4 regions of the Thiocystis violascens DSM 198 genome follow, and region 1 is predicted to be linked to each of the others. Evidence: predicted binding sites of a transcription regulator. Region 1 holds the regulator's gene; each other region holds the start of a gene.

What was found. The regulator sigma-54, encoded in region 1, starts transcription at its own class of promoters, with help from an activator protein. The targets are predictions, from matches to a motif close to TGGCANGNTNCNTGCTT.
Region 2: a site for sigma-54 is predicted at 1,078-1,094, ahead of glnL (nitrogen regulation protein NR(II)). Genes of this name have one in related genera too.
Region 3: a site for sigma-54 is predicted at 1,201-1,217, ahead of flgB (flagellar basal body rod protein FlgB). Genes of this name have one in related genera too.
Region 4: a site for sigma-54 is predicted at 1,363-1,379, ahead of nifH (nitrogenase iron protein). Genes of this name have one in related genera too.

What each region holds. Positions count from the first base shown of each region.
Region 1 covers NC_018012.1:2,437,450-2,440,555, forward strand. Annotated here, with positions in the region: gene lptB (LPS export ABC transporter ATP-binding protein) at 54-779, shown strand; gene THIVI_RS10805 (RNA polymerase factor sigma-54) at 1,017-2,501, shown strand; gene hpf (ribosome hibernation-promoting factor, HPF/YfiA family) at 2,532-2,855, shown strand.
Region 2 covers NC_018012.1:3,063,237-3,066,342, reverse strand. Annotated here, with positions in the region: gene glnA (glutamate--ammonia ligase) at 1-575, shown strand, start outside; gene THIVI_RS13595 (hypothetical protein) at 810-962, opposite strand; gene glnL (nitrogen regulation protein NR(II)) at 1,246-2,325, shown strand; gene ntrC (nitrogen regulation protein NR(I)) at 2,318-3,106, shown strand, end outside.
Region 3 covers NC_018012.1:402,093-405,198, reverse strand. Annotated here, with positions in the region: gene THIVI_RS01925 (flagellar hook assembly protein FlgD) at 1-211, opposite strand, end outside; gene flgC (flagellar basal body rod protein FlgC) at 319-738, opposite strand; gene flgB (flagellar basal body rod protein FlgB) at 743-1,150, opposite strand; gene THIVI_RS01910 (CheR family methyltransferase) at 1,552-2,364, opposite strand; gene THIVI_RS01905 (chemotaxis protein) at 2,421-3,106, opposite strand, start outside.
Region 4 covers NC_018012.1:3,975,598-3,978,703, forward strand. Annotated here, with positions in the region: tRNA gene THIVI_RS17665 (tRNA-Leu) at 92-176, opposite strand; gene THIVI_RS17670 (NAD(+)--dinitrogen-reductase ADP-D-ribosyltransferase) at 389-1,261, opposite strand; gene nifH (nitrogenase iron protein) at 1,443-2,324, shown strand; gene nifD (nitrogenase molybdenum-iron protein alpha chain) at 2,433-3,106, shown strand, end outside.

The DNA.
Region 1 (3,106 bases):
GCGGGAGCGAACGTCCCGAATGTCGGTTTCGAGCCACGTAGGAGGAGATCCAGTTGACCGCGCTGCATGCCGAACGACTGAAAAAGAGTTACCGCGGTCGCCAGGTGTTGCAGGACGTCAGCGTCGCCGTGAATCCAGGCGAGGTGGTGGGGCTGCTCGGACCCAACGGGGCCGGGAAGACCACCTGCTTCTATCTCATCGTCGGTCTGATCGCCGCGGATCAGGGCCGCATCCTGCTGAACGATCGCGATATCACGCGGCTGCCGATGCATGCGCGCGCGCGCGCCGGACTGAGCTATCTGGCTCAGGAGCCCTCGGTGTTTCGCAAACTCACCGCGCGCGAGAACATCCTGGCGATCCTGGAGACGCGCCGGGATCTCAAGCGTCCCGAGCGCGAGCGACAGTGCGAGCGACTGCTCGAAGAGCTGGGGATCGCGCATGTGAGCGATTCGCTCGCGCTCAGTCTCTCGGGCGGGGAGCGCAGGCGTCTGGAGATTGCTCGCGCCTTGGCCGTGGACCCGATCGTCATGTTGCTGGACGAACCCTTCGCCGGGGTCGATCCCATCGCGGTCGGCGACATCAAGGCCATCGTCTCCCATCTGCGCGACCGTCGGATCGGGGTGCTCATCACCGACCACAATGTGCGCGAGACGCTCGACATTTGCGACCGCAGCTACATCATCAGCGCCGGGACGGTGATCGCCGCCGGGGTGCCGGCCGATCTGCTCGCCAACCAGCAGGCACGGGATGTCTATCTGGGCGCCGATTTTTCCATGTAGCCCTGAAACGCCATCGGCCATGCCGCGCGCGCAACCCGCGTCGGTCTCCCGGCCGCTCGGGGGAAGTTTGCGATTTAACGCCCCCGCCATGATCGGGAAGGGTGTAAGATAAAATCATCATCACTCCCCCTGCCCGGACACGGCGAACGCGGGAGATTGAAATGGGCTAGAATCGCCGAAGACGCGCTTAACGCTTTCGCACTCGAACGGGATCATCTCAAGACGCACTCGCGCTCCATGAAGCAATCCATCCAGCTTCGCCTCGGCCAACACCTCACCATGACGCCCCAGTTGCAGCAGGCGATCAAGCTTCTGCAATTGTCCACGCTCGAACTTCAGAAAGAGATACAGGAGGCGCTCGATACCAATCTCATGCTGGAGGAGGGCGACGATGCCGAGCGATTCAGTGCCAGCGAGGCGAGCGACAGCCGGATCCAGCCGATCGAGGAGGTCGCGCGCACGCGCGCCGAGGAGGATCTGCGGATCGATCGGGAGGTTCCGTCCGAGTCCAGCGAGATGCCCGACGAGCTTCCGGTCGATACGCAATGGGAGGATGTCTACGACAGCTATCTGCCCACCGCCGCTCAAGGCGGCGATGACGGCGCGGACTACGACCCTTTCGCCCACCAAAGCCGTCCGCAAACGCTGCACGATCATCTCGCCTGGCAACTGAACCTCAGCCGTCTCAACGAGCGCGATTTCATGATCGCCCAGGCGATCATCGACGCCATCGACGCGGACGGGTATCTGCGCACCCACATCGAGGATCTGCTGACCACGATCGACCACCCGGAGATCGGTGCCGATGAGGTGCAGACCCTGCTCCATCGCGTCCAATCGCTCGATCCGCCCGGGGTGGGCGCGCGGGATCCGCGGGAATGTCTGCTGCTTCAATTGCGCCAGATGCCCTCGGAGACGCCTTGCCGCGACCTGGCCATTGCCATCTGCCGCGACGGGTTCGAGCATCTGCCGAGAAAAGACATCGCCGCGCTGGCGCGCCTGCTCAATGCGCCGGAGCCGGAGATCGTCAGCGCCATCGAACTCATTCGCCGACTCAATCCGCGGCCTGGATCCTTGATCGAGGCGGCGCCTTCGGAGTACGTTGTCCCGGACCTCTTCGTGCGCAAGCTGGAGGGCCGCTGGCTGGTCGAGCTGAATCCCGAATCGACGCCTAAACTGAGAGTGAACGCGGACTATGCGCGCTTGATCCGCCGCTCCGATCAGAGCGCCGACGGTACGACCCTGAAGAGCCATCTGCAGGAGGCACGCTGGTTCATCAAGAGTCTGGCGAGCCGCAACGATACCGTCCTGCGCGTGGGTTCCAAGATCGTGGAAATGCAGCAGGATTTTTTCGAGCAGGGCGACGAGGGGATGCGGCCGATGATTCTGCGCGACATTGCCGAGGCGCTCGAATTGCACGAATCCACCGTCTCCAGGGTCACCACGCAGAAATACATGCACACCCCGCGAGGCACTTTCGAGTTCAAATATTTTTTTTCCTCTCACGTCAATACCGCTTCTGGCGGCGAGTGTTCGTCCACGGCCATCCGCGCCCTGATTCGCAAACTGATCGCGGCGGAGTCCGCCAGGAAGCCACTGAGCGACGAGAAAATCGCCAAGGAGCTTGAGGGTCAGGGGATCAAGGTCGCGCGCCGGACAGTCGCCAAATACCGCGAGGCAATGGGTCTCCCACCCTCGAACGAGCGCAAACGCCTGGATTGACAGGCCGTTTGAACCTTAAGGAGTCACACGATGCAGATCAACCTGACGGGTCACCACATCGACATTACCGATGCACTCAGGGATTATGTCGAGAACAAATTCGAGCGCCTGGGGCGACATTTTGACCACGTCATCAACGCCCACGTCGTCCTCAGCGTTGAAAAACTCGCCCAAAAGGCGGAGGCGACACTCAATGTCAATGGGGGTAATGTGTTTGCCGACTCTACCCACGAAGATATGTACGCGGCGATCGATGCCCTGATCGACAAGCTTGATCGCCAGGTGCTGCGCCACAAGGAAAAGAAAAGCAGCCACCGCGGTCCTGTTGCGAAAATCGCCGAGGCGGAGGAATAGCCGCGGCCGAGCATTGAAGGCGAACGCGTTGCTTCCGTAGGCACGCACCAGGCACCTCGGGCGGCTCGTTGACTGACCGTTCGGGGTGTTTTTTATTGAGACGACGAGAGACGATCACCACCATTAGGCTCAGATCCAGCCGACAGGTCGATCGCAGGAGACCCGAATTCATGACCCTAGACAGCGATTGCGCGACCATCGCGCCGAACCCGCGAGACTGCCCGCGGAATGCGCGCGAAGACCTGGCGGCC
Region 2 (3,106 bases), 630 kb from region 1:
GCCAGAACCTCTTTGCCGGCGACAAATACGGCGGTCTGTCCGACACGGCGCTGTATTACATCGGTGGCATCATCAAGCACGCTCGCGCGCTGAATGCCCTGACCAATGCCTCGACCAATTCCTATAAGCGACTGGTCCCTGGATTCGAGGCCCCGGTCATGCTGGCCTACTCGGCGCGCAACCGCTCCGCCTCCATTCGCATCCCGTTCAGCGCCAGCCCCAAGGGCCGCCGCATCGAGGTGCGTTTCCCGGACTCCACCGGCAACCCCTACCTGGCATTCTCGGCCATGATGCTGGCCGGTCTGGATGGTATCCAGAACAAGATCCATCCCGGCGATGCCATGGACAAGGATCTCTACGACCTGCCGCCCGAGGAGGCGAAGTCGATTCCGACCGTCTGCTATTCGCTGGATATGGCGCTGGACGCGCTGGATCAGGATCGCGACTTCCTGACCGCCGGGGGCGTCTTCAGCGACGATTTGATCGACAGTTACATCACCTTGAAAATGGCTGAAGTCACCCGGTTGCGCATGACCACGCATCCGGTTGAATTCGACATGTATTACAGCCTGTAAAGGACTTCGGCGGAGACATTCGATCTCTCAGTGCAAGGACGCACGAACAGCAAGCATGTACTTTGGCCGATGTACATTTCCCGATGCTAGGCTATCCCATGCGGATGACGCGCAGTTTCCTGGTCCTTATTCGGCGTTTGCGATTGTCTTACCGAGCGCGAACGAGACCCTCATTCAGGAAACCGGCGATCTCTCCATCGCGTTCATCCTCGATCTGCCGCTCGTTGAGGGTCACTAGATCGATGTGTTGCTCGATGAGGCGATGATTCCGCTGACAAAGCCGGCAACCCCATTAAATTGACCGGCGTCGCCTTCGGTAGCCATCGAATACGGATACGCAATAACGAAGGCTTCACCGTCGCCCAGACGCCCCTCCACATATTTCATCTTCGCAAACCCGAGCAACCAGGGCAATCGCCCTGAGGATCGACGCGACGTCGATGCCATGCGATCACGAACGAGTCGCTGGTCCGTCAGGACATGATTCTCCGGATCTCGAAATTGGTATGAATTCTGCTTTTTACAATGGAGCACCATCATTGCGCCCGAATGGCCCACTCCGTTGGATTCCGGTATCGAAACCCTAAACATGACCGAAGATCCGGACCATCGGTGCTTTCAGCCTTGGTTCCGGTCGGAGGCGAAGCAGACAGCCACACGGATCCATCCAATGACAATTCGACACTTGGGCAAAACGACTCTCGAACGGATGATTCTTGACCATCTGAATACCGCGGTCATGTTATTCGACAAACAGTTGTGCCTGACGTATCTCAATCCGGCGGCCGAAATCCTGTTCGAGGTGAGTTCGAGGCACTTGGTTGGTCAGCATGCGGCGCATCTGCTTCCCTGCCCCGACAGCAATGTCGAGCAACGTTTGGCCTCCGCGCTTTCCTCGCGTCATCCATTTACGGAACACGAGATCAATATCACGGTTGCCGATCGCACCAAAACAGTGAACTGCACCGTTCTGCCCCTGTTCCATTTTGACGCGGAAGACGAGGTGCTGGTGGAACTGAATCAGGTCGACCGTCAATTACGCATTACACGCGAGGAGCATCTGCTGTCGCAGCATCAGGCCACTCAGACACTGATCAGAGGCTTGGCGCATGAAATCAAGAATCCACTTGGCGGTCTACGAGGCGCGGCGCAGTTACTGGAACGGGAACTCCCCGATCCCGGATTGCGTGAATATACGCGAATCATTATCGACGAAGCCGATCGCTTGCAGGCCCTGATGAACCGGATGCTCGGCCCGAATCGGATGCCGCGTCGCGCAATGGTCAACATTCACGACGTGCTTGAACATGTCCGTGGGCTGATCCTCGCGGAATCGCCGCTCGGTCCCGACATTCAACGCGATTACGATCCCAGTATTCCAGACTTTATGGCCGATCAGGATCGTCTGATCCAGGCGTTTCTGAATCTTGCCCGCAATGCCGCCGCGGCCGCTGGTGTCCATGGCCATGTTGAACTCAAAACCCGGGTATTAAGACAATTCACGATCGGAAACCGCCGCCATCGACTGATTCTATTGGCTCAGATACGTGATGACGGCCCTGGCATCCCTGACGAAATTCGCAATCAGATTTTTTTTCCCATGGTCTCCGGTTATCCCGGAGGCAGTGGACTTGGGCTGCCCATCGCCCAGGAACTGGTCAGTCAGCACGGTGGACTGATCGAGTGCAATAGTCGTCCAGGCGACACGGCGTTTATCGTTTATCTGCCGCTGGAGTCAGACCATGACTAGAGAACCCAAGGTATGGGTCATCGATGATGACCGATCGATTCGCTGGGTGCTTGATCGCGCACTCCGCAAGGCGGAGATGCATGTGACCTGTTTCTCGAACGGAGTGGGGATCATCGAGGCGCTGCAACGGGAACAGCCCGATGTCATCCTCACCGATATCCGCATGCCGGGTATCGATGGCCTTGACCTGCTCCGTCAGGTGACGGCCCGCTATCCGGGGCTACCCGTCATTATCATGACCGCGCATTCCGATCTGGACAGCGCGGTCTCGGCGTTTCACAGCGGTGCGTTCGAATATCTTCCCAAGCCTTTCGACCTTGACGAAGCCGTCTCCCAGATCAGTCGCGCCTGCCGCCGCGGGCGCGATGAACGCACCGAAGAGGTCGCGGAAGCCAAGGCACCGGATATCATCGGCGAGGCTCCCGCCATGCAGGAAGTCTTTCGCGCCATTGGCCGTCTTGCAAGATCCAACATCACCGTTCTCATCAATGGCGAATCCGGAACCGGCAAGGAACTGGTCGCGCGCGCCTTGCACCGGCACAGCCCAAGAAGCGATCGGCCGTTCATCGCGCTGAACATGGCGGCCATTCCGCGCGACCTCCTGGAATCCGAGTTGTTCGGCCATGAGCGCGGCTCCTTTACCGGGGCACAGGCACGACGCGAGGGACGCTTCGAGCAAGCCGATGGCGGCACGCTGTTCCTGGATGAAATCGGCGACATGCCCGCCGAAATGCAGACCCGCCTGTTGCGCGTCCTGGCCGATGGCGAGTTCTATCGGGTT
Region 3 (3,106 bases), 2.0 Mb from region 1:
CCTCAATGCCGGTGACGGTCGAGAATTGGGCCATCTGACTGAGGAAATCGCCGTTTTCCATCGGCTTCATCGGATCCTGAGTAGCCAGTTGCGTGGTCATCAGTTTGAGAAAATCCGATTGTCCGAGTGTGCCGCTGCTCTCCTTGGCGGTCTGAGCCCCGTAACTCGTCAGCCCCAGTCCGCTCAAGACATCCGAGGATATTTCCGCCATGGTCTGTTCTCCGACACTGTATCCAATAGGGTGCGCGTTGTTCGCGCAATGGACGTTCGCCTAGGGTTGCGCAACGCACGTCACGGTTGATTCACACTGCACGCGGTTTAACTCTGACCGACCCGCAGCGTGCGTTCCAATAATTGCCGCGTGGTATTCATGACTTCCACATTGGCCTCGTAACTGCGCGAGGCCGACATCATGTTGGCCATTTCCTCGACCACGCTGATCGCGGGCCGAAAGACATAGCCGTCATCATTGGCCTGGGGGTGATTCGGCTCATAGGTCGGGATGGGCAGCGCCGGAGAGTCGACGATGTCAGCAACCCGCACCGGCATGGCGGCCCGATCAGGATCCTCTCGGTCCAGAATCGTCTGGAACAGAACCTGTTTCGACTTGTAGGTCTCTTCCGGCGTCTTGGCGGCGGTACTGGCGTTGGCCAGATTGGAGGCCACGGTATTGAGCCGGATCGATTGCGCCGTGAGCGCCGAGGCCGAGGTATTGAAGATGCTGAACAGATTGCTCATGGCGTTATTCCTTTCGCAGGGCGGCGCGGATACCCGACACGCGTCGATTCAGGAATTCAAGCGTGCTCTGATAATGCATGGCGTTTTCGGCAAAGGCCGCCCGCTCCAGCTGCGGGTCGACGGTATTGCCGTCGAGGGCCGGCTGCGCGGGAATGCGATAGAGCATATCGGGCACGGTATTGACGTCCGGTTGACCGGGCAGCGGCAGGTGATTGGATTGCGTTTGGGCTAATGCCAACCCCTTGCCCCGGCCTTCGATCGCCGCCAGGGTGCCCCTGAAATCGTAATCGCGTGATTTGTAGTTCGGGGTATCGGCGTTGGCCAGATTGGAGGCCAGCAATTCGCCGCGCCGATCCTGAAGCTTGACCGACGCTGGCAAGATGCCAAAGGCTTTATCGAGTGAAAGGCTCATGGGTGCGGCTCATGGGTTGCAATGACCCGTCAATCTCTTTGCGGGAGATCATGCAAGCCGCGCGCCAGTAGACGCGGGAGGGAAAAGCGAAAGCAAGGCTTCCAGTGACCGGATTTAAACCGCCAACCAGTCGTCATACCGGACGCGGTTTAGGGCGATTTCCGGGGAAATTCCTATCGGAATCAACGCTTCAAATGGACGAGATTAACAGGATTTTTCAAGATTCACAGGGTTGAAAACAATGACTTCTATCCTGTTCATCCTGCGAAATCCTGTCTATTCGATCCGAGCGCAGAGATGAACTTTTCAGGAAATCGTCTAAACCGCGTCTCCACCGATGTCGATAAAATCCCCAAAATCAAACACAAACTGAAAATTACGCATTTCGCTCTAGACGCGGTTTAACGCCGACGCAGCATGGAGCCTTGCGGCGTGCGCAGAATCTCGAAGGCTTCGGTGTAGGAGCCGACCGCTTCGGACGCGCCGACAAACAGATAGCCGCCAGGATCCATCTGACGGGCGATTCCGTCAAAGATCCGACGCTTGGTTTCGGCCGAAAAATAGATCAGGACGTTGCGACAGAAGACGATGTCGAATTTACCGAGCGTCGCGTAGGATTCCATCAGATTGAGCTTCTGAAAACGCACCCGGCGCTGAATCTCCGGCTTGATCCGATGCCCGTTCTCGATCGACTCGAAAAAACGCTGCCGACGCTCGGGACTGAGTCCGCGCACGATGCTCAGCCCGTCATAGACACCGGCGCGGGCATCGGCCAGCACGCTTTCCGAAAGATCCGTCGCCAAAATACTGACGCTCGCGGTCTTGGGCGGATAGCTTCCTTCCCATTCCGCAACGATCATGGAGATGCTGTAGGGCTCCTGGCCGCTGGAGCAGGCCGCCGACCAGATCCGGATCGGCTTTTGCTTGGCCGCCAGTTCAGGAAGCACGATTTGACGAAGGATATCAAAGGGATAGTTATCGCGAAACCAGGATGTCTCGTTGGTCGTCATCGCATCGATCACGCGGGATTTCAGCGTGGGATTGGCGGAACGCCGCAACGCCTTCAGCAAATCTTCAACTTTCGCGAACGAAAATTCGTCGAGCAGACGCGACAGACGACTGGAGACGAGATATTGGCGGTTCTCGCCGAGCACCAGACCGCAACAGTCGGAGAGGAATCGGGAAAACTCGGCGTAATCCTGCGCATCAATCACGGCTGAACCTTAGGAGTGATCTGGAAATCGAGGTCGGTTGCGACAGCCTGCGTTCATCAGGATTTCTTCGCATACTTGAGCACCGTCGTCGCCAACTCGTCCGGGTCGAACTTCGCCAGAAAATCGTCGGCGCCAGCCCGCTTGACCATGTCGTGATTAAACTGGCCGCTCAAGGATGAATGCAGGATCACCCGCAGATCCTTCAGCTTGCCATGTTCGCGAATCTTGCGTGTCAGGGTGTACCCGTCCATGCGCGGCATCTCGATGTCTGCGATGACCATTTCGATGGACGACTCCACCATGTCCGCGGCGGCCAGCTCTTCCAGATACTCCAGCGCCGCTCGACCATCGGAACGGGTTTCGGTGCGAAAGCCCAGTTCCATGATGGCGCGCTCGATCTGTTTGCGCGCGACCAGCGAATCGTCGACGACCAGGATCCGACGATCATGAGGCAGGATGGCGGCCTGTTTCTGCACCTCGTCGGAGACATCGGACTTGAGCGGATTGATCTGCGCAAACACGCGTTCGACGTCGATGATTTCGACCAACCGGTCGTCCACCTCGGTGACCGCGACCAGATAACTTTCACGCTCGGTTCCGCGTGGCGGCGGCTTGACCGTCTCCCAATTCACGTTGACGATCCGATCCACCGCGGACACCCAGAAACCCTGGACCGATCGGTTGAACTCGGTGACGATCACCTTGGCGTCCCGATCATCGTCGATCGGTCGTGCGGCAAAGC
Region 4 (3,106 bases), 1.5 Mb from region 1:
TTTAAAGCAGTGGGCTCAAATTGGGCTCAAAAATGACTGTATCCGAGTTTGTTAGAAAGACATAGAAAGCCTAAGCCCTTGTTTTTTAAGGTGGTGCCCGGAGCCGGGGTCGAACCGGCACGGCCGAAGCCGAGGGATTTTAAGTCCCTTGCGTCTACCAATTTCGCCATCCGGGCCTAGCGCTTATTTGTACCATATCAGTCGTCGTCATTCATAGATGGTCCGCCACCGCCCCGTAGAATGGGACGGACGGGTTCAGGAAGGGCGCGAATATCCGGGGCCTTGGCGCGTGAAGCCGTGCGTGCTTCGATGGCCTCACCACGAACGGCTTCATGGACATCGCGAGCGGTTGCAGGGGCGCGCTTACGATCACGCGCGAGAACGTATCTCATAGCGTCGCGATATCGACCTCGTAGACTCCGCCAATCACCACATATTCATCTTCGCCCTTGAGCATCCCTGGCAGCAGGCGGTTATAGAAGAAGACCTTGGGCAGCGGTACCTCGGCTTCCAGGATGTAATCGCCAAACTCGTCCGCCCGCTCGCGGTGGCTGGTGAAGCTGTTGAGGTTGTTGAACAGCACGCGATGCAGTCCGTCGTCGCAGGTCTCCTGAATTTCGTGCTCGTCCATGCGGTTGATGCCGCGATAGAGCCGGAGATGGGCGCGGTCCGGGAATTCGCGCGCCAGTTCGTACTGACAATAGGTATAGAGCAGGTCGAGCTGCGACTCCAGCGCGTTGGTGGCGTAGAGACCGCGGGTGCCTTCGGTTAGATAACGCTGATAAGCCTCGCCGTCGCGATCAAGCAGCGAGCCCGCGTGATGCCGGGCGAGCAGGCCGAAACGGCTTTCGACCCAGCGTTTCAGCACCGCGCCCTCGCGTCCGTCCGAATCGAACGACCAGCCGCGCACCAGGCGCGGATAGTTGGCGTTCGCCCGCGCTTTACGCCCCCGCCCCGGCGTCAGTCCCGCCTCGTCCAACTCGTCGAGCAGGAAATTCACCGTCATGTAGTCCTGGAAACGCTGGGCACGTTCCGGGTGGCTCGGGAAGCCGGCCAGGGTGCGGAACAGGTCTGCGTGGAAATCCTGGATGCCGTCGATCTCCAGTGGCACCGGATGCTTCTGGTAGGTCAGGCTGCCTAGGATCACCGCCGGCAGGTTGCAGCGGTTGAAGGGCAGTCGGGCGCTGGGCGGAAGGGTCGGCAGTTTGAGGGTGTCGTTTGGTCGATTCAACGGTTGTCCGGTTTGTCTGTTGCGATCCATACAGCGCATGCGGCTTTGTCGGGGATGCCACCATCTCGAATTTCTCTCGAAATTCGAGATAATAAATTATAAAACAAGAATTTAGATCGCTTTGCCTGATTTGGCATCGGGTTTGCTTATAAGCTGTCGAGCATCGATTCGTTCAACGCTTGCGACAGCAGGCTCACAGGAGACTCTACCCATGGCAATGCGTCAGTGCGCCATCTACGGCAAAGGCGGTATCGGCAAATCCACCACCACCCAGAACCTCGTCGCGGGTCTGGCGGAACTTGGCAAGAAGGTCATGATCGTCGGTTGCGACCCCAAGGCCGACTCCACCCGTTTGATCCTGCACGCCAAGGCACAGAATACCATCATGGAGATGGCTGCCGAAGCCGGTTCGGTCGAAGACCTCGAACTGGAAGACGTACTCAAGGTCGGCTACCGCGATATCAAGTGCGTCGAGTCCGGCGGCCCCGAGCCGGGTGTCGGCTGTGCCGGTCGCGGCGTCATCACGGCAATCAACTTCCTCGAAGAGGAAGGCGCCTATGAGGACGACCTGGACTTCGTGTTCTATGACGTGCTCGGCGACGTGGTGTGCGGCGGGTTCGCCATGCCGATCCGCGAGAACAAGGCGCAGGAAATCTACATCGTCTGCTCCGGCGAGATGATGGCCATGTACGCCGCCAACAACATCTCCAAGGGCATCGTGAAGTACGCTAGCTCCGGCAGCGTGCGTCTCGCCGGCCTCATCTGCAACAGCCGCAACACCGCCCGCGAGGACGAGCTGATCATGGAGCTGGCCCGTCAGTTGGGCACCCAGATGATCCATTTCGTGCCGCGCGATAACGTGGTGCAGCGCGCCGAGATCCGCCGCATGACGGTCATCGAGTACGACCCCAAGGCCAAGCAGGCCCAGGAGTACCGCGACCTGGCCACCAAGATCATCAACAACAAGATGTTCGTCATCCCGACCCCGATCACCATGGAAGCGCTCGAAGACCTGCTGATGGATTTCGGCCTCATGGACGGCGAGGACGAAAGCATCATCGGCAAGACTGCGGCGGAAGAAGTCGCGGCGTAGGGTACGCATCGCGTACCTGAAACGGCGGACAAGACAACGAAAAGGTACGCGCTGCGTACCCTACATGCCGGGAGTCCGCGCATTGGCGGCACGGCAGGAGCAATCAGCATGACAGCAATGACTCGCGAAGAGACCCAGGCCCTCATCCAGGAGGTGCTTGAGGCGTATCCGGACAAGGCGAAAAAGGATCGCGCCAAGCATCTGGCCGTCAACGATCAGTCGATCGAGCAGTCCAAGAAGTGCATCACCTCCAACCGCAAATCGCTGCCCGGCGTCATGACCGTGCGCGGTTGCGCCTACGCCGGCTCCAAGGGCGTGGTCTGGGGGCCGATCAAGGACATGATCCATATTTCCCACGGTCCGGTCGGCTGCGGTCAGTATTCGCGCGCCGGTCGTCGTAACTATTACATCGGTCATACCGGTGTGAACACCTTCGGCACCATGAACTTCACCTCGGATTTCCAGGAGAAGGACATCGTGTTCGGCGGCGATAAGAAGCTCGCCAAGCTGATCGACGAGATCGAGGGGCTGTTCCCGCTCTCCAAGGGCATCACGGTCCAGTCCGAGTGTCCGATCGGTCTGATCGGCGACGACATCGAGGCGGTGTCCAAGAAGAAGGGTAAGGAGCTTGAGAAGCCGATCGTCCCGGTGCGTTGCGAGGGCTTCCGCGGCGTGTCTCAATCGTTGGGTCATCACATCGCCAACGACGCCATCCGCGACTGGGTCATCGGCAACCGCGACGGCGACGAGTCCTTCGCGACCACGCCCTATGACGTGGCCGT